4 regions of the Antrihabitans spumae genome follow, and region 4 is predicted to be linked to each of the others. Evidence: riboswitches for the same ligand, from Rfam matches in the RefSeq annotation. Region 4 holds a riboswitch; each other region holds the start of a gene.
The links. Region 4 has a riboswitch for S-adenosylmethionine ahead of ACHIRB_RS22650 (aminotransferase class V-fold PLP-dependent enzyme). Riboswitches for the same ligand answer to the same signal wherever they lie in the genome.
Positions count from the first base shown of each region.

Region 1: linked by a shared signal. The riboswitch ahead of ACHIRB_RS02155 (rhodanese-like domain-containing protein) and the one ahead of ACHIRB_RS22650 (aminotransferase class V-fold PLP-dependent enzyme) in region 4 are both predicted to bind S-adenosylmethionine.
Region 2: linked by a shared signal. The riboswitch ahead of metH (methionine synthase) and the one ahead of ACHIRB_RS22650 (aminotransferase class V-fold PLP-dependent enzyme) in region 4 are both predicted to bind S-adenosylmethionine.
Region 3: linked by a shared signal. The riboswitch ahead of ACHIRB_RS16390 (bifunctional o-acetylhomoserine/o-acetylserine sulfhydrylase) and the one ahead of ACHIRB_RS22650 (aminotransferase class V-fold PLP-dependent enzyme) in region 4 are both predicted to bind S-adenosylmethionine.

Region 1 is NZ_JBIMSN010000008.1:66,963-72,700, forward strand. Features, by position in the region: gene ACHIRB_RS02145 (FAD-dependent oxidoreductase) at 1-803, opposite strand, end outside; gene ACHIRB_RS02150 (Rv0361 family membrane protein) at 1,027-1,524, shown strand; SAM riboswitch class IV at 1,593-1,708, shown strand; gene ACHIRB_RS02155 (rhodanese-like domain-containing protein) at 1,761-2,180, shown strand; gene ACHIRB_RS02160 (O-succinylhomoserine sulfhydrylase) at 2,177-3,412, shown strand; gene ACHIRB_RS02165 (transglutaminase-like domain-containing protein) at 3,431-4,234, opposite strand; gene ACHIRB_RS02170 (HAD-IIA family hydrolase) at 4,282-5,046, opposite strand; gene ACHIRB_RS02175 (TVP38/TMEM64 family protein) at 5,102-5,738, opposite strand, start outside.
Region 2 is NZ_JBIMSN010000016.1:51,896-57,633, forward strand. Features, by position in the region: gene metH (methionine synthase) at 1-1,292, opposite strand, end outside; SAM riboswitch class IV at 1,397-1,512, opposite strand; gene ACHIRB_RS03635 (PAC2 family protein) at 1,598-2,491, shown strand; gene ACHIRB_RS03640 (MFS transporter) at 2,512-3,639, shown strand; gene ACHIRB_RS03645 (AMP-binding protein) at 3,685-5,738, shown strand, end outside.
Region 3 is NZ_JBIMSN010000062.1:230,874-236,611, reverse strand. Features, by position in the region: gene ACHIRB_RS16400 (MFS transporter) at 1-123, opposite strand, end outside; gene ACHIRB_RS16395 (NADP-dependent isocitrate dehydrogenase) at 201-1,424, opposite strand; SAM riboswitch class IV at 1,637-1,746, shown strand; gene ACHIRB_RS16390 (bifunctional o-acetylhomoserine/o-acetylserine sulfhydrylase) at 1,828-3,123, shown strand; gene metX (homoserine O-acetyltransferase MetX) at 3,120-4,259, shown strand; gene ACHIRB_RS16380 (DUF3017 domain-containing protein) at 4,270-4,515, opposite strand; gene ACHIRB_RS16375 (bifunctional methylenetetrahydrofolate dehydrogenase/methenyltetrahydrofolate cyclohydrolase) at 4,580-5,419, opposite strand; gene ACHIRB_RS16370 (pentapeptide repeat-containing protein) at 5,457-5,738, opposite strand, start outside.
Region 4 is NZ_JBIMSN010000106.1:116,913-122,650, forward strand. Features, by position in the region: gene ACHIRB_RS22640 (hypothetical protein) at 1-217, opposite strand, end outside; gene ACHIRB_RS22645 (putative leader peptide) at 300-428, opposite strand; gene ACHIRB_RS22650 (aminotransferase class V-fold PLP-dependent enzyme) at 406-1,740, opposite strand; SAM riboswitch class IV at 1,789-1,906, opposite strand; gene ACHIRB_RS22655 (aminoglycoside phosphotransferase family protein) at 2,029-2,943, shown strand; gene ACHIRB_RS22660 (LysE family translocator) at 2,991-3,608, shown strand; gene ACHIRB_RS22665 (carotenoid oxygenase family protein) at 3,660-5,156, opposite strand; gene ACHIRB_RS22670 (acetyl-CoA acetyltransferase) at 5,153-5,738, opposite strand, start outside.

The sequences.
Region 1 (5,738 bases), on a different contig from region 4:
ACGTCGCGGATCGCCCAGTCCTGGATGGTGTTTGCGACCATGTCGACGATCTTGGAGTTGCGGCGAGCCGCTTCCGAACCTGCGTCGTAGTCGATGTCCTCGGGGTCGACGATCACTTCGATCGTCGGGGAATGATCGAGTTCGCGCAGTTCGAGCGGCGTGAACTTGGCCTGCGCGGGTCCGCGGCGACCGAACACATGCACTTCGACGGCCTTGTTCGCTTTGAGGCCTTCGTAGACGTTGGCGGGGATTTCGGTCGGCAGCAGCTCGTCGCCGGTCTTGGCGAGCACACGGGCGACGTCGAGAGCGACATTGCCGACACCGAGAACAGCGACCTTCTCGGCCTCGAGCGGCCAGTTGCGGGGCACATCGGGGTGCCCGTCGTACCAGGAAACGAAGTCGGCGGCGCCGTAGGAGCCTTCGAGATCGACGCCGGGGATTTCGAGTGCGCGGTCGGCGTTGGCGCCGGTGGAGAAGATCACGGCGTCATAAAAACGCTGCAGCGTCGTCAAATCGATGTCGGTGCCGTAGTCGATGTTGCCGAGCAGCCGAACGTGCTCTTTGTCGAGCACCTTGTGCAGTGCGGTGATGATGCCCTTGATGCGCGGGTGATCGGGTGCGACGCCGTAGCGGATGAGGCCGAACGGTGCAGGCATACGTTCGAAGAGGTCGATGCTGACCTCGGCGTCGGATTTCATCAGCGCGTCAGCGGCGTAGATACCTGCCGGACCTGCGCCGATGATGGCCACGCGAAGCGGACGGGACTGGGCGGGCGACTGAGCCGCTCGAGACTGGTCTGTCATCTTCTACCGTGCACCTTTTCGACGAAATGGACGTTCGCTGACGCGAGCTTAAACTTAGCTAAGCCTAATTAGCCAAATCTCTAATCTGCCAAAGCAACGGCCGAACCGATCCGCTCGGGAGATGTGCGCGGCAGGCTCAGCCGTTGAAGTCTATCGTCACCCCGCACGCCGACTTGCAGGGTGCGCGTTTGCCCCACACGCGGCGCCCGTGGAGGATTCCCTCGTGACCGCCAAGAAGAAGAAGCGCAACAACAGGGGCGACGAGGCAGCGCAGCAGGTCGCCGCGGATTCCGCAGACACGAATGCGGTCGTCGAGGGCGCCGACACCGAGTCCAAGTGGGAGCGCACCCCCGTCCCGTTCATCGCTGCCGTCGCGGTCGTAGCGGCGATCATCGCGGCCATCGTCATCGGCGGCATCGTGTCACCTGCCGAGGAGAACGTCTCCGAAGCGCAGCGCGTCGACCAGGCGACCATTGCCTACATCAAGGCTCGCAACGGTGAGGATGCGCAGTTGAAGGGTGCTGTCTGTCCCGGTTTCGACGACAATGCCTTCGTCGTGAAGCCCGGTGGCGACAAGATCACCTACAGCAAGGTCGAGAACGTGAAAGTCGACGGCGACCGCGCAAAGGCCGACGTCACCGTCGCTGCCGACGAGAAGGACCTGCCGGTCGCGGAATGGAACTTCGTCCGCAGCGATGGCGGCTGGCTGGTGTGCAACTGATCGCAATTACTCGCGATTGCATACGCAGAAGTTGACAGAAGCACGGGTAGCGAGCGATCCTCTGCTGAGGTCATGAGTACCAGCGAACAGCCCCGGCTAGCTGGTCGGCAACCCTCCTCCGCGGTGGGGTGCTCCGGGTGACGACCTGGCCGTGCTTCAATTCCGGACGCGGCAAGCGCGGACTCCAAGGCCAGTGCAGTGCCGGCGAGTCCAGGGCATTGTGAAAGGCGCATGACGTGAGCTATGCAGGCGATATCACTCCGCAGCAGGCGTGGGATCTGTTGACCGAGCACCCCGACGCGGTGCTCGTCGACGTCCGCACCGAGGCCGAATGGAAGTTCGTCGGCGTCGCCGACACCACCTCGATCGGCCGCAAGTCGTTGCTGGTCGAATGGGTCGGCTACCCGGGCGGCGCACGCAACGACAACTTCGTCGACCAGCTGAAAGAGGCAGGTCTCACACCCGGAGTCGAACGGCCGGTCGTGTTTCTCTGCCGTTCGGGTCAACGATCGGTCGGCGCGGCAAAGGCAGCCACCGCGGCAGGGATCGGCCCGTCCTACAACATTCTCGAAGGTTTCGAAGGCCCGATCGACGCAGACGGCCACCGCGGCGCGATCGGTTGGCGTGCCATCGGGTTGCCCTGGACGCAGTCATGAGTGACGGCAAGATCAGCCGCCCGACCGGTGGAGCGTTCGAGAAGCCACTCCCGGCGGGAGTCGGTCCCGCGACCATCGGCGTCCGTGGCGGACTGATGCGTTCGGGTTTCGAAGAGAACGCCGAGGCCCTGTATCTGACGTCCGGCTTCGTCTACGAGAGCGCTGGAGCTGCCGAAGCCGCGTTCACCGGCGAAGTCGATCATTTCGTCTACTCGCGCTACGGCAACCCGACGGTTGCGATGTTCGAAGAACGTATGCGGCTCATCGACGGTGCAGAGGCATGTTTCGCCACCGCGAGTGGCATGGCTGCCGTGTTCACCGCACTCGGTGCACTGCTCGGCGCAGGCGATCGTCTGGTCGCAGCGCGCAGTCTGTTCGGCTCGTGTTTCGTCGTCTGCAACGAAATCCTGCCGCGCTGGGGTGTCGAGACCGTCTTCGTCGACGGTGACGACCTCGACCAGTGGGAGCAGGCACTGTCGGTACCGACGGCGGCTGTGTTCTTCGAAACGCCGTCCAACCCGATGCAGTCACTCGTCGACGTTCCGCGGGTCGTCGAGCTCGCGCATGCAGCGGGCGCAAAAGTTGTGCTGGACAACGTTTTTGCGACGCCGCTGCTGCAGCGCAGCTTCGAACTCGGCGCCGACGTCGTTGTGTACTCGGGCACCAAGCACATCGACGGTCAGGGCAGAGTGCTCGGCGGCGCGATCCTCGGTTCGCAGGACTACATCGACGGACCCGTCAAAACCCTTATGCGGCATACCGGTCCGGCGCTGAGCCCCTTCAACGCTTGGACCCTGCTCAAGGGACTGGAGACGATGCCGCTGCGCGTTCGGCACTCCACCGAATCCGCGCTGACCATCGCGAAGTTCCTCGAAGGCCACAACGCGATCCGTTGGGTGAAATATCCGTACCTGGAATCGCATCCACAATATGCGCTTGCCCGGACCCAGATGAGCGGCGGCGGAACGGTCGTCACGTTCGAACTCGACGCACCCGACGGTATGGGCAAGAAGCGTGCATTCGAAGTGCTCGACGCCCTTCGCATCGTCGACATCTCCAACAACCTCGGCGACGCGAAATCGCTGATCACACATCCGGCGACGACGACGCACCGAGCAATGGGACCCGAAGGCCGCGCGGCGATCGGCATCACCGATTCGGTGGTCCGGATCTCGGTCGGCCTCGAAGACATCGAAGACCTGCTCGGCGATCTCGATCAAGCCCTGAGCTAACACGGCTAGCTGGCCTAGCTAGCCGAGGGACACCAACTCGGTGATGTCGTCGATCGGCAGCATCCCCTCGACGACGACCGTGACCCAGACGTGGTTGAGCCAGATGTCGCCGCTGTGGTTGTCGAGAAACGCCGTATCGGCCGAATCGCGGCCCGTAGCAATGCGTACCAGCGTCGACCGTGGTGCCAGACCGGTCGCATCGACGACGCGCCACACGCCGTCGACGTACGCCTCCGCGACCGCATGGAAGTCCATGGGGACACAGCCGGGCGCGTACACCGCGACCACCCTGGCAGGCACATTCATCGCACGAAGAAACGCAACGACCAGATGTGCGTAGTCGCGGCACACCCCGGCGCCGGACAGCAGAGTGTCTGCCGCGCCGTCGATCGGATCGCTGCTGCCGGGCACGTAGAACATCCGGGATCGCACCCACCCCGATATCTGCGCGAGCAGTGTTTCGGAGTCGCGGTACTGGCCGAATTCCTTTGCGGCGAAACCGAAGAACTTGTCGGCCTCGGCGTAGCGGCTCGGCCGTAGATAGACCGAGAGGTCGTAGTCGGTCGCCTCGTCGGGTTCGGCGCGACCGGTGACGCTCGCGTGATAGCTCGCAACGAGATTGCCTTCGCCGACCTCGAATTTGTGAATCCTGGTGCCGTGCAAGCCGATTATCTCCGCAGCCTCCACCGGGTTGCCGTCGTGAGTGAACGACAACGACTCGGTCACCTCGATGCCTGGCAGCTTCGCAACGGCAATTTGGAATTCGAGGGTTGTCGCAGCTCTGATATCGACATCGAGATGGGCAGATACGTCGCGCTTCACTCCTCGATCGTGCCAGTAGCGGTCGGGGCTCCCCGCGCTGGGTGCGATCAGCTTTCGAACGGATTTCGCGTTCGTCCGATGAGGTCGGCGACCGAGTCGAGAACGAGCGTCGGACGATAGGGAAACGACTCGACACTCTGCCGGGTCGAGATTCCGGTGAGCACGAGAATCGTCCGCAGTCCCGCCTCCAGCCCGGAGACGACGTCGGTGTCCATCCGGTCGCCGATCATCAACGTGTGCTCGGAATGTGCGCCGATCGCGCGCAGCGCCGAGCGCATCATCAGCGGGTTCGGTTTGCCGACGTAGTACGGTTCGCGGCCGGTGGCCCGCGTGATGAGGGCAGCGACCGATCCCGTTGCGGGCAGTGAACCTTCACGAGACGGACCCGTTGCGTCCGGATTGGTCGCGATGAACCGCGCGCCGTTCTCGACGAGGCGAATCGCCTTGGTGATGGCCTCGAAGGAGTAGGTGCGCGTTTCGCCGAGGACGACGTAGTCGGGGTCGGTATCGGTGAGGACGTAGCCGATGTCGTGCAGTGCCGTGGTCAAACCGGATTCGCCGACGACGTACGCGCTGCCGCCGGGGCGCTGATTCTTCAGGAAGGTCGCCGTCGCAAGAGCAGAGGTCCAGATCGACCGCTCGGGGATGTCGAGACCTGTCCGCACCAGCCGCGCATGCAGGTCACGCGGGGTGCGAATCGAGTTGTTGGTCAACACCATGAACGGTGTCTGGTTCTGCCGTAGCTCGGCCAGAAACTCGTCCGCGCCGGGGACGAGGTGTTCCTCGTGGACGAGAACTCCGTCCATGTCCATCAGATACGACAGTTGTGTGTCGGGGTCGAGTTCGGTCGCTGTTCGCGTCACCACCTCATTGTGCTGCCTTACCACGCCACCGTCGATAACCGCGCCGCGCGGCGTACGCGCCGACAATGGCCATTGCGCACCACACCGCGATTGCCGAGTAGGCAAGCGGTGAGGACAGATCGCCGACCGAAGCGCCAAGCGCGGTGTAGACGAACGCCCGCGGTGCCGACCCGATGAAAGCCCCGATTGCCATCTGCCACAACGGAAGTCCGAAGGCGCCGAAGGCGTAGGCGGACAGCGCGTCGGGTGCGCCGGGAACGAAGCGTTGACCGACGACAGCCCACAGGCCCCACCGTTCGATCTGCGCGTCGACGCGATCGGACCGCTCGGGGCCGAGCAGGGCGCGGGTGCTGTTACGGCCCGCCCGGCGACCGAGGAAGGCACTTGTCAGGGCGGTGCCGACAGTGGCGCCGAGGGTCACGAAGGTGCCGAGCACCGTTCCGAACAGCAGTCCGCTGCCTGCGGCGAGGATCGGCCCTGGTACGAGTGCTGCGCCGAGAGCGGCCGCCAGCACGACGTAGGTCAATGGCGCTGCCGGGCCGGTCGCCGCAACCGTTGCCCTGAGGTCCTCGACATCGACGACGCGCGTCACAGCAACGAGAACGAACAGGCCGAGCAGGAAAGTGGCGAAAAGGACGAGC
Region 2 (5,738 bases), on a different contig from region 4:
CCGAGGTGTTCTAGACCAGCCTTCAGCACAGCGGGTTCGGTGGAGTCGAGCATGATCGGCAACGTCGACGCGGTCGCCAATCTGCTTGCGAGAGCAGACATGTCCGCGGCACCGTCACGGCCAACGTAGTCGACGTTGAGGTCGAGCATGTGCGCGCCGTCGCGCGTCTGATCCTTCGCGATATCGAGGCACTTCTCGTAGTCCTCGGCAAGCATCGCCTCACGAAAAGCCTTGGAGCCGTTGGAGTTCGTACGTTCGCCGATCATCAGGATGCTGGCATCCTGCTCGAAAGGCACTGCCGTGTAGAGCGAAGAAACGCCAGGCTCGCTGATGTGCTTACGCGTGCCCCGCTCGACATCGCGCACGGCCGCCGCAACCTGACGAATGTGCTCTGGCGTTGTGCCGCAACAGCCGCCGACCAACGCCAGACCGTATTCGCGTACGAAACCACTCAGTGCGATTGCCAGCTCTTCCGGTGACAGCGGGTATTCCGCGCCGTTGGCACCGAGGACTGGCAGACCTGCGTTCGGCATCACCGACACCGGCAGCTTCGAGTACTTCGAAAGATGGCGGAGGTGCTCGCTCATCTCGTCGGGTCCCGTTGCGCAGTTGAGCCCGATCAGGTCGACGCCGAGCGGCTCGATAGCCGTCAGCGCGGCGCCGATCTCGCTGCCGACCAGCATGGTTCCGGTTGTTTCCACAGTGACGTGGGTGATGATCGGCAGCCGCCTGCCGAGCTTTGCCATCGCGTTCTGGCTGCCGATGATCGCGGCCTTGACCTGCAGCAGGTCCTGACACGTCTCGATCAGGATGGCGTCGGCACCACCGTCGATCATGCCGAGCGCGGACTCCGTGTAGGCGTCGCGCAACACGGCGTACGGGGCGTGTCCGAGGGTGGGCAGCTTGGTGCCGGGGCCCATCGAACCGAGGACGAAACGTGGCATCCTGTCGCGACCTGGACCCATCTCGTCGGCAACGTCGCGCGCTAGCTGAGTGCCCTTCTCGGACAGCTCACGAATGCGATCGGAGATGTCGTAATCGGCAAGGTTCGGCAGGTTGCAGCCGAAGGTGTTCGTCTCGACTGCGTCGGCGCCCGCTTCGAAATACGCGCGGTGAATGTCTTTGAGCACATCGGGGCGCGTGTCGTTGAGAATTTCGTTGCAGCCCTCCAGCCCGAGAAAATCGTCGAGGGTGAGGTCGGCAGCCTGCAACATCGTGCCCATCGCACCGTCGCCGATGACAACACGCTGATCGAGCGCATCGAGCAGTGCAGAGTGCAGTGGCAAAGACATGCGCTCCAGAATAGTGGGGGCCTCAACAGTGTGATCTTCAGACGTATCCGGCTCACGGCCAGAACTACGCGGTGCAGCGGCAACCATCGGCACATCCCCTCGTCTATCCACGCTTGCCGCACCCGAATCGGACGTGCGGCCTGGTCGTCACCCGGAGCACCCCACCGTGGCGGAGGGTTGCCGACCAGCGAGCCGGGGCTGTGCGCTGGTACTCATGACCAACGTCAAGGCTGGCAGGGGATGGCTTTCGTTGTCAAACGGCGCTATGTGAAGAGGCGGACCCGCCCTGGTCGTAGGCTGTGTCGGTGAGTTCCGAAGAGTTCCCGGTCGTAGCCGACCTCGATCTGCCTACGCTGCGCGATCCGATCCTCGTCGCGGCGTTCGAAGGCTGGAACGACGCCGGTGATGCGGCAAGCGGTGCAGTCGAGCATCTCGAACTGATCTGGGATGCCGAGCCGCTGGCAGAGCTCGATTCCGAGGATTATTACGACTACCAGGTAAATCGACCGACGGTGAAGCAGATCGACGGCGTCACCCGGGAGATCCAGTGGCCGTCGACCATGCTGTCGGTGTGTTCGCCTCCCGGTAGCGAACGCGATGTTGTGCTGCTTCGCGGTATCGAGCCCAACATGCGCTGGCGCAGTTTCTGCGACGATCTGCTCGAATTCGTCGAGCAACTCGGCGTCAGCACCGTCGTGATCCTCGGCGCGCTGCTCGCCGATACCCCGCACACCCGCCCGGTTCCGGTCACCGGTTCGGCCTACAGCAAAGAGGCCGCCGAGCAGTTCAAACTCGAACAGACCAGGTACGAGGGCCCGACCGGCATCACCGGCGTGCTGCAGGACCACTGCGTCAAGGCGGGTGTTCCCGCGGTGTCGTTCTGGGCGGCCGTTCCGCATTACGTGTCGCAGCCGCCCAATCCGAAGGCGACGATCGCCTTGCTGCAGCGGGTCGAGGACGTGCTCGACGTCGAGGTTCCGCTCGGTGAACTACCGACCCAGGCCGAGGATTGGGAAGAGGCGGTCACGGAGATGACGGCCGAGGACGAAGAAATCGCCGAGTACGTCCGCTCGCTGGAAGAACGTGGCGACGCCGAGATCGACATCTCCGACGCCATCTCCAAGATCGACGGCGATGCGCTCGCAGCCGAATTCGAAAAGTACCTTCGCCGGCGCGGGCCTGGCAGCTTCGGACTGTAACCACGGGTGAGGACCACAGCGTGAGTCGCCTCCGCACGCTCGCCCTCTACGCGGGTGGGTTTCTCGGACCGTTCGGTGGCGGAGTCGTCACGGCGATGCTCCCGGAGATGGGCAACGACCTCGGCGTCAGCTCTCCCGCAGCAGCATCGACGCTCGCGGCGTACCTGTTCCCCTTCGCAATCTTGATGTTGGTCTCCGGCACACTCGGTGCACGCTGGGGTCAATTCCGCACTGTCCGAATCGCTTACGCCGTGTACGTCGTCGCGTCGCTGGCCTGCGTCGTCGCACCGAGTCTGTCGTTTCTGTTGGTACCGAGAGCAATTCAGGGGTGCGCGAATGCCTTCACCACTCCCCTGCTGTTGGCATCGCTTGCGTCGATAACTCCCAAGGCGCGGCTCGGTCGTGCGCTCGGCACGTTCTCGGCACTGCAGGCAGCAGGCCAGACGACGGCGCCGCTGGTGGGCGGGCTTGCGGCAGAGGTGAATTGGCGGCTCGCGTTCGTCGCCGTTGCTGTGGTCGCAGCGATATTGGGAATCGTCGGATTGCCCACCGGCGCACAGGTGTCGGGACGCGAAGTGAAGCTGCGCCAAGCTTTACGGCCGGATGTCGTACGCATCGGACTGGTCGCGTTCCTCGGATGGGGCGCACTCGGCGGTCTGAACTTTCTGGTCGCCTTCCGCGCCGAGGATGCGTTCGGCCTCGGCCCCACGCAGCGTGGCCTGCTGCTCACCGGCTTCGGAATCGCAGGAATCATCGCCGCCCGGCCCGTCGGAAATGCGATCGACAGGATCGGTGCGCGCCGGTCGGTACTGATCGGCGCCACCTGCGGTGCCGTTCTCGTCACGCTCGCGGGGACCGCCGGACTGCTCGTCGTCGCCGCTGCCGCGTGGGCCGCCGCAGGCGTTGCGGGTCAGGGCATCCTCGTCGGCGTCAATGCAGCGGTACTCGGCCTGCGCGGACCGAATCAGGGCGGCGCGCTCTCGGTTGTGCAGTCGTTGCGCTTCTCGGGGCAGGCGCTCGCGCCGGTGCTGCTCACACCGCTCTACGGTGTGCACCCGACCACTGCGTTCGTGATTCCCGCGGTGCTGCTCGCACTGGTGGCACCGGTGCTGATGCCGCGTCCGCGGGCCGAGACCGAACCGGTCTGACATCGCTCGGTGTGCGAGGTAAGCCTTGCCAACTATGATCCGGTGGTGGCGCCATCAACCGAACGTGCGACGACGCGACTCGTCGACGAGCTGGCGCGCCATGGTGAGCGCACAGCAATCGTGTCGGGCACCGACGAGGTGTCCTACCGCCGCCTCGCCGCGCTCGTGCACGATGCCGCCGCACGCTTCGGGACCGAACGGCGGTTGGTGCTGATCGCGGGTCGCAACGACATCGAGGCGGTCGTCGCATACCTCGGAGCGCTCGCCGCCCGTCAGCCGGTGTTACTCGTGCCGGGCGATCCGCAGTACGACGCGACGTCCCTCGTCGATACCTACGATCCCGACATCGTGATCGAACAGCGCAGCGGCAGTTGGCATTTCGACGAACGACGGTCGGTGTCCAGGCACACGCTGCATCCCGATCTGGCACTGCTGCTCAGCACGTCGGGTTCGACTGGTTCGCCGAAGCTGGTTCGCCTCTCACGCGCGAACCTGCGATCGAACGCCGAATCGATTGCAACCTACCTCGACATCCGCCACACCGACCGAGCGATGACCAGCCTTCCGATGAACTATTGCTACGGCTTGTCGGTCCTGCACAGTCACCTGCTTCGGGGTGCCGGAATCGTGCTGACGGACGCGTCTGTCGTCGATGCCGAGTTCTGGGACCTTTTCGGTCGGCATCGGGCGACAACGTTTGCCGGCGTCCCCTATACGTTCGATCTGCTCGACAAAATCGGATTCGAGCACATGCACCTGCCGCATCTGCGCTACCTCACCCAGGCAGGCGGTCGGCTCGCTCCCGACCGGGTCGCACGGTACGCCGCACTCGGCGAACGCGACGGCTGGGATCTGTTCGTCATGTACGGCGCAACGGAAGCGACCGCTCGGATGGCGTATCTCCCACCGCACCTGGCACGGTCGCATCCGAACGCGATCGGTGTCGCGATACCCGGTGGGTCTTTTCGCATCGACCGCAGCGGGGACGAAATCGATCCCGACGCGGGCGAACTCGTCTACTCGGGCCCGAACGTGATGATGGGCTACGCCGAATCGGCGGCAGATCTCGCCGCCGGAGCAACGGTCGACGAGCTTCGTACCGGCGATATCGCCAAACGCGGCGCTGACGGCCTGTACGAAATACTCGGCAGGTCCGCACGCTTCGTCAAACTCTTCGGCCTCCGGATCGACCTGCCTCGCGTCGAAGCCGCACTCGACACTGCAGGAATTACGGCCTCGTGTATCGACGGCGACGATGAACTTGTCGTTGCTTTCGAAGGCGCGCTTGCACCGGCGAAGGTCCGTGCGATCGCGGCTGCCGCGTCGGGTCTACCTGCGGCTGCAGTCCGCGCCTGCCGAGTCGCCGAACTGCCGCGCCTGCATTCCGGCAAGCCGGACTATCCCGAGATCCGCACACTGGGCCGCGCCGAGGCCACAAGTACCGCACGGACCGGAAGCGAGCTTCGCGAACTGTTCGCGCAGGTGCTGCGACTCGATGTCGCCGACATCGGCCCCCAGTCGACATTCGTCGAACTCGGCGGGGATTCGCTGTCCTACGTCGCGATGTCGGTGCGGTTGGAACGCAAACTCGGCCACCTCCCGCCCGATTGGCACACGACGCCGATCCGCGACCTCCGGGTTCGTGGGCCGAGACGGTGGATTGCCGGGCGGTCCGTCGAGACCAGCGTCATGCTGCGAGCTGTCGCGATCGTGCTCGTCGTCGGATCGCACGCCGGGCTGTATCACCTGTGGGGCGGCGCGCATATTTTGCTCGGCGTCGCCGGGTACAACTTTGCGAGATTCGTCCTCACGGACAAGCCCCGTACGCAGCGGCTGCGCCACCTCCTGACAACGGTGGCCGGCATCGCGATACCCGCCGTGGCGTGGATCGCGTTGACGTTGAGCTTCTCCGACGACTACACGGTGACAAACCTGTTCCTGCTCAACAAGATTCTTGGACCCGACGGCCCGACGCAGGGCCATCTGTGGTTCATCGAAGTACTCGTCTACTTCCTGCTCGCACTCGCGGCACTGCTGGCGATACCGGTGATCGACCGCCTCGAACGCCGACAGCCGTTCGTTTTCGCGTTGGCGCTACT
Region 3 (5,738 bases), on a different contig from region 4:
GAATTCGGTGGTGCCGATACCGAAACCACCCATCGCGAGGGCGAGCATCGCCCAGCGGCGGGTTCCGGAGTTGGCCGAGTCGGTGCTGGCCAGCTCAGCACGTGGCGCGGTTGTAGTAGGCACGCTTGCGTACAACCGCCTCGAGGAGCGGAAATCATCCCGATGCGGCGGTGAAGTCGGTCACTGACAACAGGCGGCTATCAGCGCAATGCCTTCTGCAGGTTCTCGTCGAGTGCGCCGAGGAACTCCTCGGTCGTCAGATAACCCTGATCGCCGCCGACCAGCAGTGCGAGGTCCTTCGTCATCTGACCGCCCTCGACGGTCGTGATGACAACGTCTTCCAGCGCCTGCGCGAAGCCGATCACGTCGGGAGTGCTGTCTAGTTTGCCCCGGTGCTCCAGTCCACGGGTCCACGCGAAGATCGATGCAATCGGATTCGTCGATGTCGGCTTACCGGCCTGATGCTGCCGATAGTGCCGCGTGACCGTACCGTGCGCCGCTTCGGCCTCGCAGGTCTTGCCGTCCGGCGTAAGCAGCACCGAGGTCATCAGGCCGAGGGAGCCGAAGCCCTGGGCGACCGTATCGGACTGCACGTCGCCGTCGTAGTTCTTGCAAGCCCAGACGTAGCCGCCCTCCCACTTCATCGACGACGCGACCATGTCGTCGATGAGGCGGTGTTCGTAAGTCAATCCGGCGGCGTCGAACTCGGCCTTGAACTCTTTTTCGTAGATGTCCTGGAACGTGTCCTTGAACTGGCCGTCGTACGCCTTGAGGATCGTGTTCTTCGTGGACAAATACACCGGATAGTTCTGCTGCAGGCCGTAATTCAGCGAGGCCCGCGCGAAGTCGATGATCGACTGATTGAAGTTGTACTGCCCCTGCACGACTCCGCCGAGGCTTTCCTCTGTGAAGTGCACCAACTCGTGCTGGATCGGTTCGTCGCCGTTGTCGGGTGTGTAGGTGATGGTGACGGTGCCCGGCCCGGGGACCTTGAAGTCGGTCGCGCGGTATTGATCGCCGAACGCGTGGCGGCCGATGATGATCGGCTTGGTCCAGCCAGGGACCAACCGCGGCACGTTGGAGATGATGATCGGCGCACGAAAGATCGTGCCGCCCAGTATATTTCGAATCGTGCCGTTGGGCGAACGCCACATCTTCTTGAGGCCGAATTCCTCGACGCGATCTTCGTCCGGCGTGATGGTCGCGCACTTGACGCCGACACCGTGCTTCTTGATGGCGTTGGCGGCGTCGACCGTCACCTGATCGTCGGTCTCGTCCCGATATTCGATGCCGAGGTCGTAGTACTCCAGGTTCACGTCGAGATAAGGATGGATCAGCTTTTCTTTGATGAACTTCCAGATGATCCGCGTCATCTCGTCGCCGTCGAGCTCGACGACGGTGCCTTCTACCTTGATCTTCGACATGGGTGTTTCGCGTCCTCCTGAGAAGGTCTTCCCTCGGTGCTGCGGCCGCGAACGCACCTTGTGGGCGCGCTTGCGGCATCAACAGTCAACGTATACGGCTGCGCCTGTCAGCGTGCCTATCAATGCTAAACATGACGGTCGTCCGTGTCGGAACACAATCTGCCAACCCCGGTAGTTCGATTATTCGGAGCGGACATATACGATGTTCGCCAGGTCACGAGCATCAGCGACAAGCCCCGGCTCGCTGGTCGGCAACCCTCCTTCGCGGCGGGGTGCCCCGGGTGATGACAAGGCCCTCGACAGTCGAGAGCAAGCGCGCCGTAGGAGGTTTCAAAATGTGTTGCTGTAGCGGATAGACCCCATCCCCCGCCCCGCATTCCCATTACCTTTCTCTGGAGTTTCCATGACTGAATCCGTTGCGCCCGAATGGTCTTTCGAGACCAAGCAAGTTCACGTCGGCCAGGTCCCCGACGGCACGACCAACGCGCGCGCACTGCCGATCTACCAGACCACGTCCTACACGTTCAACAACACCGACCACGCCGCAGCCCTGTTCGGACTTGCCGAGCCTGGCAACATCTACACCCGCATCATGAACCCGACTCAGGATGCCGTCGAACAGCGCGTCGCGGCACTCGAAGGCGGCGTCGCAGCTCTGCTCGTCGCATCGGGTCAGGCCGCCGAGACCTACTCGATTCTGAACATCGCAGGCGCCGGCGACCACATCGTGTCGAGCCCTCGCCTCTACGGCGGCACCTACAACCTCTTCCACTACTCGCTGCCCAAGCTCGGCATCGAGGTGTCGTTCGTCGAAGATCCGGACGACCTCGAGCAGTGGCGCGCCGCAATCCGCCCGAACACAAAAGCCTTCTTCGGTGAGACGATCTCGAACCCGAAGAACGATATCTTCGACATCCCCGGTGTCTCGGCCGTCGCGCACGAGTCGGGTATCCCGCTCATCGTCGACAACACCGTCGCGACGCCGTACCTGATCCAGCCGCTGAAGCACGGCGCCGACATCGTCGTGCACTCCGCGACGAAGTACCTCGGCGGACACGGTTCCGCCATTGCCGGCGTGATCGTCGACGGTGGCACGTTCGACTGGACTCAGGGTCGCTTCCCCGGATTCACGACACCCGATCCCAGCTACCACGGTGTCGTGTTCGCCGATCTCGGCGCGCCGGCCTTTTCCTTGAAGGCCCGTGTCCAGTTGCTCCGCGACCTCGGTGCGGCAATATCGCCGTTCAACGCCTTCCTGATCAGCCAAGGTATCGAGACCTTGAGCCTGCGGGTCGAGCGTCACGTCCAGAACGCCAAGGCGGTCGCCGAGTGGCTCGAAGCCCGTCCTGAGGTGACGTCCGTTGCCTACGCAGGCCTGCCGTCGTCGCCTTGGTACGAGCTCGGACAGAAGCTCGCGCCGAAGGGCGCAGGCGCGATCGTGGCGTTCGAGGTGGCCGGTGGCGTCGACGCAGGCAAGCGCTTCGTCAACGCGCTGACGCTGCACAGCCATGTCGCTAACATCGGTGACGTGCGTTCACTGGTGATCCACCCGGCTTCGACGACCCACTCGCAGCTGACTCCCGAGGAACAGCTCGCATCGGGTGTCACCCCCGGTCTCGTCCGTCTGGCAGTCGGCATCGAAGGTATCGCCGACATTCTTGCCGACCTCGAGGTTGGGCTGACGGCGGCAGCATCTTGACAGTGAGTAAATCTCGAGCAGCACGTCCGGAGGCGGTTCTGCCGCCTCCGGACGGGCGGCTCGGCAGCGTGTCGATCGGCGAGGTCGTACTCGAAAGCGGCGCAGTGATTCCCGAGGTCACCCTCGCGGTCCAACGCTGGGGCGCGCTGTCTCCGAACAAGGACAACATCGTGCTCGTCGAGCACGCGCTGACCGGCGATTCGCACATCACCGGTCCCGCGAACTCCGAGCATCCTTCACCCGGTTGGTGGAACGGCATGGTCGGGCCGGGCGCACCGATCGACACCGACGAATGGTGCGTCGTGGCAACCAACGTGCTCGGCGGCTGCCGCGGCACCACGGGCCCCGGTTCGATCGCACCGGACGGCAAGGTCTGGGGTTCCCGTTTCCCCGAAATCTCGATCCGCGACCAGGTGTCGGCCGAAATCGCTCTTGCCGATGCCTTCGGTGTCGAGCGGCTCGCATCGGTCGTCGGCGGATCCATGGGCGGCATGCGTGTGTTGGAGTGGATGGTCGGTGCGCCCGATCGCGTGTCCTCCGCACTTGTGCTCGCCGTCGGGGCTCGCGCGACAGCCGACCAGATCGGCACACAGACGACCCAGATCGCCGCGATTCAGGCCGACCCGGACTGGCAGGGCGGCGACTATCACGGCACCGGCCGCACTCCGACGACGGGCATCGGCATCGCCCGCCGGATCGCACATCTGACCTACCGGACCGAGTTCGAACTCGACCATCGTTTCGAGAACTTCTCGCAGGAGGACGAAAACCCCTGGGAGGGTGGGCGTTACGCGGTCGAAAGCTACCTCGAGCACCAGGCCGAGAAGCTGATCGCGCGCTTCGATCCCGCAACCTACGTCCTGCTGACCGAGGCGATGAACCGCCACGACGTCGGTCGCAACCGAGGTGGCGTCGAAGCCGCGCTTCGTGCAACGCAGGTGCCGTGTGTGGTCGGCGGTGTCGACTCCGATCGCCTGTACCCGCTGCGGACCCAGCAGGAACTCGCAGACCTCCTACCGGGTTGTCGTGGGCTGGAGATCGTGCATTCGAAGGACGGTCACGACGGCTTCCTCACCGAAGCGACAGCGGTCGCAACACTGCTGGACGAGACGATGGAACTCGCGCGACGGGGTTAGATCTTTGCCGCTAACCCGTGCCGAGCGGATCGATCGATGCAGCAAGCAGAACGATTGCCGCGCCAACCGCTGTCATCGCGCCGACATCGAACCATCGACCCCTGACTGCGAGCAGCCCGACGCGATCGGTCGGTAGACACAGCCGAAACGCCGCGCCGAGCAGGGTCGCCGAGCCGAACACCAATGCTCCGCGACGCCACCGTTCGGACAGGATGAACACGACGGCAAGTGCGACGACCGCGACGACCACCACCATCGGGAGGTGGCAGCGGACGTACAGCACGATGCGACTGCGGCCGGTCCGGCTCGTCACTTGCTCGTCATTCCTGTTCGGCCCGTTCGACGACATTGGACAGCAGGAATGCGCGAGTGAGCGGTCCGACACCACCCGGGTTCGGTGAGAGGAAGCCTGCAACATCGGCGACGTCGACCGCGAGATCGCCAACACGTCCATCGGGACCACGGGTCGCGCCGACGTCGATGACCGCAGCGCCCGGCCGGACCATGTCCTTGGTGATCAATCCCGGTACGCCCGCTGCCGCAACCACGATGTCGGCACGACGCACTTCGGCGGCGAGATCACGAGTTCCGGTGTGGCACAGCGTCACTGTGGCATTCTCAGACCGTCTGGTCAGCATGAGGCCAAGCGGTCGGCCGACGGTGATGCCGCGGCCGACAATGACGACGTTCGCACCGGCGATCGGCACGTCGTAGCGCCGCAGGAGGTGGACTATGCCCCGCGGCGTGCACGGCAACGCCGACTCCTTGCCGAGCACCAGACGGCCGAGGTTGACCGGATGCAGACCGTCGGCGTCCTTGTCGGGATCGATCCGTTCCAGCGCGGCGTTCTCGTCGAGGTGCTTCGGCAGCGGGACCTGGACGATGTAGCCCGTGCAGGCGGGATCGGCGTTCAGTTCGTCGATGGTGTCGTCGAGTTGCGCCTGGCTCACATCGGCAGGCAGGTCGCGGCGGATCGAATTGATGCCGACCTTCGCGCAGTCGCTGTGCTTGAGACGGACGTACGTTGCCGAGCCAGGATCGTCGCCGACCAGCACCGTGCCGAGGCCGGGCGTGATTCCACGCTCCCGCAGCAATGCAACTCGTTTGGTCAGGTCCTCGAAGATTTCGTCACGGGTCGCTTTGCCGTCAAGGAGAATCACAACTCCATTGTTTCAGACGCGAGTGCGCGATCCCGCGCTACTCGACGATCAGGCCGTTCGCGCGCGCGTAGGCGACCGCTTGGGTCAGTTCGATTCGTGCACCGTCGACCTTGGCCGACATCCACAGTTGTGCATCCATCCGAGCGCCCCGCAGATCGGCGTTGTCCAACTTCAGGCCGATCGTGCGGGCACCCGTCAGATCGACCGAGTGCAGCGATGCGCCGCGAAAGTCCGCCTGCACCAGGCTCGCCTCGCGAAACCGGCAATCGCTCAGGTCCACTTTCCGCAGATCTGCGCCACCGAGCGACGCCAGCGAGAA
Region 4 (5,738 bases):
GGTCGGCACGAATGCCTTGCCGAATCCGCTGCGCCTCACGAAGGTCGGTCGCGGTGATGCGAACGACGGTCGGGGGGACCGCAACGAGATCCAGCGGCCCAGACGATCCGTGCGGGTTGGTCAGTTCGATCCAGTAATCAGCATGCGCTGGGCGACTTCTCAGTTCGAGCGCAACACGAAACGGACGGGTTGGAGCAAGGACAACCGACGATGACATGGGTACATTCCCTCGAAATGCGTGCGTGACGGGCTGAAGGGCGAAACGGATTCGAATGTGAAACAGTTCGAAAGCTTCGACCTCAACAGGTGCCGGACGCGGTGCGGCACAGATCGACATGTCGACGCTGGACGAGTCCCAGCCGACGTCCCTTCGATTCCCATGCCATAAGTGCGAGCGTACTCGCGCTACTTGCAGGCAGGCGAGCCATCTCCTCGCGGTGATCGAAACTGGGGACGCGGAAAGGATCTCGTGTCTGGGCTCGGATCCCAACGGCCGTCGATCTCTTCGTAATGCCAGGTCGCGCCGGTTTCGCACAGTGTGGTTACGGCGTTCACCAGGCGTTCGACGTCAGAGCTCGAGGTGCCGAGTCCGACGCTCGCCCTGACCGCCGCGGGAACTCCGAGTCGCGCGAGGAGCGGGTGCGCACAGAATCGTCCGTCACGTACGCCGATGCCGTGCTCCGCAGACAGATAGGCAGCAACGTAACTCGGGTCGTAGCCGTCGACCGTGAAGGTCACGATGCCGACGGCATCGGCAGTGTCGTCCCAGATCTGCAGAATCTTGATGCCGTTCAGTCGTTCCAGGCCGCGTCGAAGCCGATCGGACAGGTCGCGCTCGTGATCGGCAACGACGTCCCAATCGAGGGTGCACAGGTGCTCGCAGGCTGCCGCCAGCGCCGCCGCACCGATGACGTTCGGACTGCCTGCCTCGTGACGCTGCGGAGCAGGTGCCCACTCCGTGCTGGTGAGGCCGACTTCGCGGACCGCTCCCCCACCGGCGAGGTACGGTTCGGCAGCATCGAGCCAATCACGGCGTCCGACAAGGACTCCCGCGCCGAACGGCGCGTACAGCTTGTGTCCCGAAAAGGCGAGATAGTCGACGCCACTGCTCGCGAGGTCGATGCGACGGTGCGGCGCCAACTGCGCAGCGTCGACGAGAATCCTTGCGCCACAACTGTGTGCGATCTCGGCAAGCCGCGCGATAGGCAGTACTTCGCCTGTCACGTTGGAGGCACCGGTTACGGCAAGGAGCGCAGCGGGACGGCTGCACAATTCTGCGATCACACGGCGGACGGTCTCGTCGATCGTCGCGGCGGCAGTCACCACTCGACGCCCGTTCTTGTTCCAGGGCAACAGATTTGCGTGATGCTCGATATCGAGCACAACGGTGTCGCCCGGGACACAGGAGGCAAGGAGGTTCAACGAGTCTGTGGTGTTCCTGGTAAAGACGACGACCTGGTCGTCGGCGGCGCCGACAAAACGGGCGACGGATTCGCGGGCCCCTTCGTAGCAGTCGGTCGACACGCGAGACGCATAGCCGGCACCACGGTGGACACTTGCGTAGTACGGCAGCACGTCGGCAACGCAGTCGGTCACTGCAGCCAAGGCAGGCGCACTCGCCGCGTAGTCGAGGTTTGCGTACGTGCATTCGCCACCCTGCACGAGCGGAACCTGCAGGTCACAGCCTGAAACTCGGGCCAGCGGCGCACAGGCAACAGCGGCGGTCAATACAGCAGTCATCACGAAATCCCATCGTCCCAGGGACCCGTCGGTGGTTGTAAACCTCGGAGTCCGCGCTTGCCGCGCCCAGGTATTTGGACGTCAGCCAGGTCGTCACCCGGAGCACCCCACCGCGGAGGAGGGTTGCCGACCAGCAAGCCGGGGCTAAACGCTGGTACTCATGACCTGCGCCAAGATTGGCAGAACTCTCGCGAATTTGTCAACCGGGGCGCCGAGTCGTGAGTCCTTTCGGAGGTCGGGCCCGCCGAAAGGACGCACGAGGCCGGAGGCCCTGTACGTTGAAGCGACGTGAGCGAATTAGAGTTGCCATCCCTGCTGCTCGAGTCGGTGCAGGACGACGACGACGACGACCTGATCGCCCGCGGATTCGCCACGGTCGGGCGACGGACCTGGATCGAGCACCTGCCCGGCATCATCGACGAGTTGTCCGCGCGTTGGTCCCTCACAGTCGGTCGCCCGTTCCAACCTGGCGGGGTCGCATCCTGGGTTGCGAAGGCGCGCAACGACAATGGGGACCACCTCGTACTCAAAGTAGGGTGGCGGCACGAAGAGGCACTGCACGACGCCGACGCACTCCGAGTGTGGAACGGCAACGGCGCTGTGCGACTGGTCGATTCGGTGACAACCACAGACAGTTGCGCGCTACTGATCGAGGAATGCGATCCCGGGACCGCATTGTCTGCCGCACTGCCACCGCTGCAGCGAGACGAAGTGATAGCCGAACTCCTGCAACGCCTCTGGATCGAACCCGCGGCACCACATCCGTTCCGTCCACTGAGCAGTATGTGCGATCTGTGGGCCGACGAGTTCGACCTGAAATTGCAGGACGCACCCAGCTATGAACTCGACCCAGGCATCACAGCGGCGGGAATCGAGTTGCTCAGAACACTGCCTTCGACCGCAGATCGGCACGTACTGCTGTGCACCGACCTACATGCCGAGAACGTCCTCGCCGCTGCACGCGAACCGTGGCTCGCGATCGACCCGAAGCCTTACCTCGGCGACCCTGCCTACGACCCGATTCAGTACCTGCTCGACGCCTCCGACCGGCTCACCGCCGATCCTGAATCCTTCGTCGGACGGATGGCCGCGCTACTCGATCTGGACCGCGACCGGCTCCGACTCTGGCTGTTCGCGCGGTGTGTCCAGGAGTCGCTCGACAGCCCCGAACTGATAGCGGTCGCCGAGCAACTCGCCCCCTGAGCTCAAATGGTTTGCCAAACCGCCTACCAGTGCGTTCTCATCGCTGGGTGACGATCACCCTGCTCCTCAGCTTCGCCGGCCTGTGCGTGCTGCTGGCAGTAACGCCCGGACCGGACATGTTCTTGGTCGTTCGCTACAGCATCGCGGGAGTGCGACCGGGCCTGGCTGCAGCGGTCGGGTCCGCGTTCGGCGGGATCGCCTGGGCAATCGTTGTCGCTGCTGGCCTTGCCGCGTTGCTCGAGCAGTCGTCCGTGGCGTATCGGACACTCAAGATCGTGGGCGGTATCTATCTCGTCTACCTGGGTGTGCACGCTCTGTTGGAGCATCGACGCAATGCCGCCAAGTCCGGCGAACCGTTGACTGCGGTCGCGGCGTCGATGAAGTCGGCGGCCGCCGCAGGCTTCCTTTCGACCGTCTTCAACCCCAAAGTCGGCCTGTTCTACCTTGCTGTGGTTCCGCAGTTCGTCACCGACGTGACATTCGGAAACACCTTGACGCTAGGCGTAATCGAGGCCACGGTGGCCGGAACAGTCATGGCGGCGCTTGCCTTCGCGGCGTCACGCGCGGTCGTCGTCTTGAAGCGGCCCAAAGTTACTCAGTGGCTGGCCCGCGTGAGCGCGGGAATGCTTGCGGCCCTCGGCATCGGAACCCTCGCGTCGGCCTAGGCGGCTCCGCCGCTCGTGAGTCTTTTCGGCGGGCGGGCCCACCGAAAGGACTCACGAGGCCGAAGGCCAATTCGGCAAACTGTCACCGGAGGCCCAGGTGCTGTGGGTGCCACTGGAAATGCGCTCGGGCAACCGTAGCCGCGCGATCGGTCCGAGTGTGATGTCGGCCGCCGAGAAGATCAGACACTCGGAACGATCGTTGCCGACGTCGGTAGTGAGCGTGATCAAGTAGCCGTCATCCTCAGCCGTGGACCCGATTCGGGGCGCCATCGCGGTTTCACTGCCGAAGACGCCGTCTCCGAACGAGTAGTGCTCCTCATTTCCCGTCGTGCCGTCGTGTTTGAGCAGCCCGTCGAACAGGAAGAACCCCGGAACGCCGGTCGTGGCATAGGTGTAGCGATGCGGCCGACCGATGTAGTCGGGGTTCAGCATCGGGAACTCACTCAACGATTCGCTCAGCCGCTCTTCGGTCGTCGCGCCGGTCCGCATGTTCAAGCGCCATCGATGCAACCTCGTCTGCATACCGTCCAACGACAGGAACCTCGAAAGACGTTGGTAGTAGCTCGATTCGGGCGGCACCGACGGCTCGGGATTGTCCTGGAAGTAGCCCTCCAACACTATCTCGTCGCCGTCCTCGTAAGCGTTGGACCAGTGCAGCACATACGTGGGATCCGCTTCGAACCAACGGATTTCACTCGACTGTCCGCGCCTCGGAATGACTCCGAGCCGGGTGGGTAGGTCCGGCCGAAACCTCGACGCGTGACCGCCCTTCTTCAAGATGTCGGGGTCCCAGAACAACGGCAGATCGTTGAGAATCGCGTAGTTCTCGGTGTAGGCCATGTCGTGCGGCAGACGCGGACCCGGCAGTTCGATGTCGACGTAGTGGACCAAACGATCGTCTGCGTCGACAACGCCGTAGTGCATGTAGGGCGCGTCGGTGCCGTAGTTGAAGAACAGCATCTCGCCGGTGCGTTCGTCGACCTTCGGGTGTGCGGAAACCCCTATGTCACTGGGGAACTGCCCGTGCCACGTCGATTTGCCAAGATCGTCGAGGGTCAGTGGATCGAGCCGGTACATGTCACCGCACTGATAGAAGCTTGTGATCGCAACACCCGCATGGACAACGACGTCGGTGCTCGACGAATCCTTCATCCGCCCGCGGGCGCCCCAGCCGTCTTCACGAATCGCCTTGGACGGTCGCTCGGATATGCCCGCCCACAACGCATGTCCGGCCTCCTGCTCGGCCAGCAGACCCTCGGTGCGCACGAATCTGTTGCGGTAGAATGCTTTTCCGTCATGAAAGCCGACGACGTGCACCATCGCGTCACCGTCGAATGGATGGTATCGGCCGATTGACGGGGCCACGGGGTTCTCGGTGTTGCGCAGGTAGATGCCGTCGAGATCGGTGGGTATCGCACCTTCGACCAACTCGAGATCGGGCGCATCCCATTCGGTGACCTGCGGCGCCCAGGCTCCGGTTCGGTACGGGTGATCGTCGTCGGCTGGCAACGAACTCAGTACCCTGCCGACCAGCTCGATATTTGTCACAACGCCCCTGACTTCTGTGTACTCGCATCGGTCTCGACGACAAAGCTGACAACGGTCGTTGTGCTGCCGCCGATGTTCAAAGTCCCGAACGTCCGCGCGCCGTCGACCTGGCAGTCCCCCGCCTGATCGGTGACCTGCTTGTAGGCGTCGAGCAACATCCGGACGCCGGTCGCGCCGACAGGATGGCCGCCACCGATCAATCCACCGCTCGGATTCACCGGCAACCGACCGTCGCGTGCCAACACACCGGCTTCGACGGCCTTCCAACTTTCCCCAGGCGGTGTGATGCCGAGATGGTCGATCGCCAGGTACTCCGACATCGAGAAACAGTCGTGCACCTCGACGCCGTCGACGTCGTCCACCGACCCGCGCGCCGCACGCCCGAGCGCATCCAGGAAGGTCTGCCTGACGTGCGGCAGGACGTAGACGTCGTCGGCGCTGCGTTGCAGTTTCTGATCGAGCGGTAGACCGACGGTCCGGTGCCCCCACCCGGCGATCCGTGCGCGATCGGGCGTTCGTCGGAATCGATTCGACACGAGCACAACTGCCGCAGCGCCGTCGGTCAGTTGGCTGCAGTCCTGG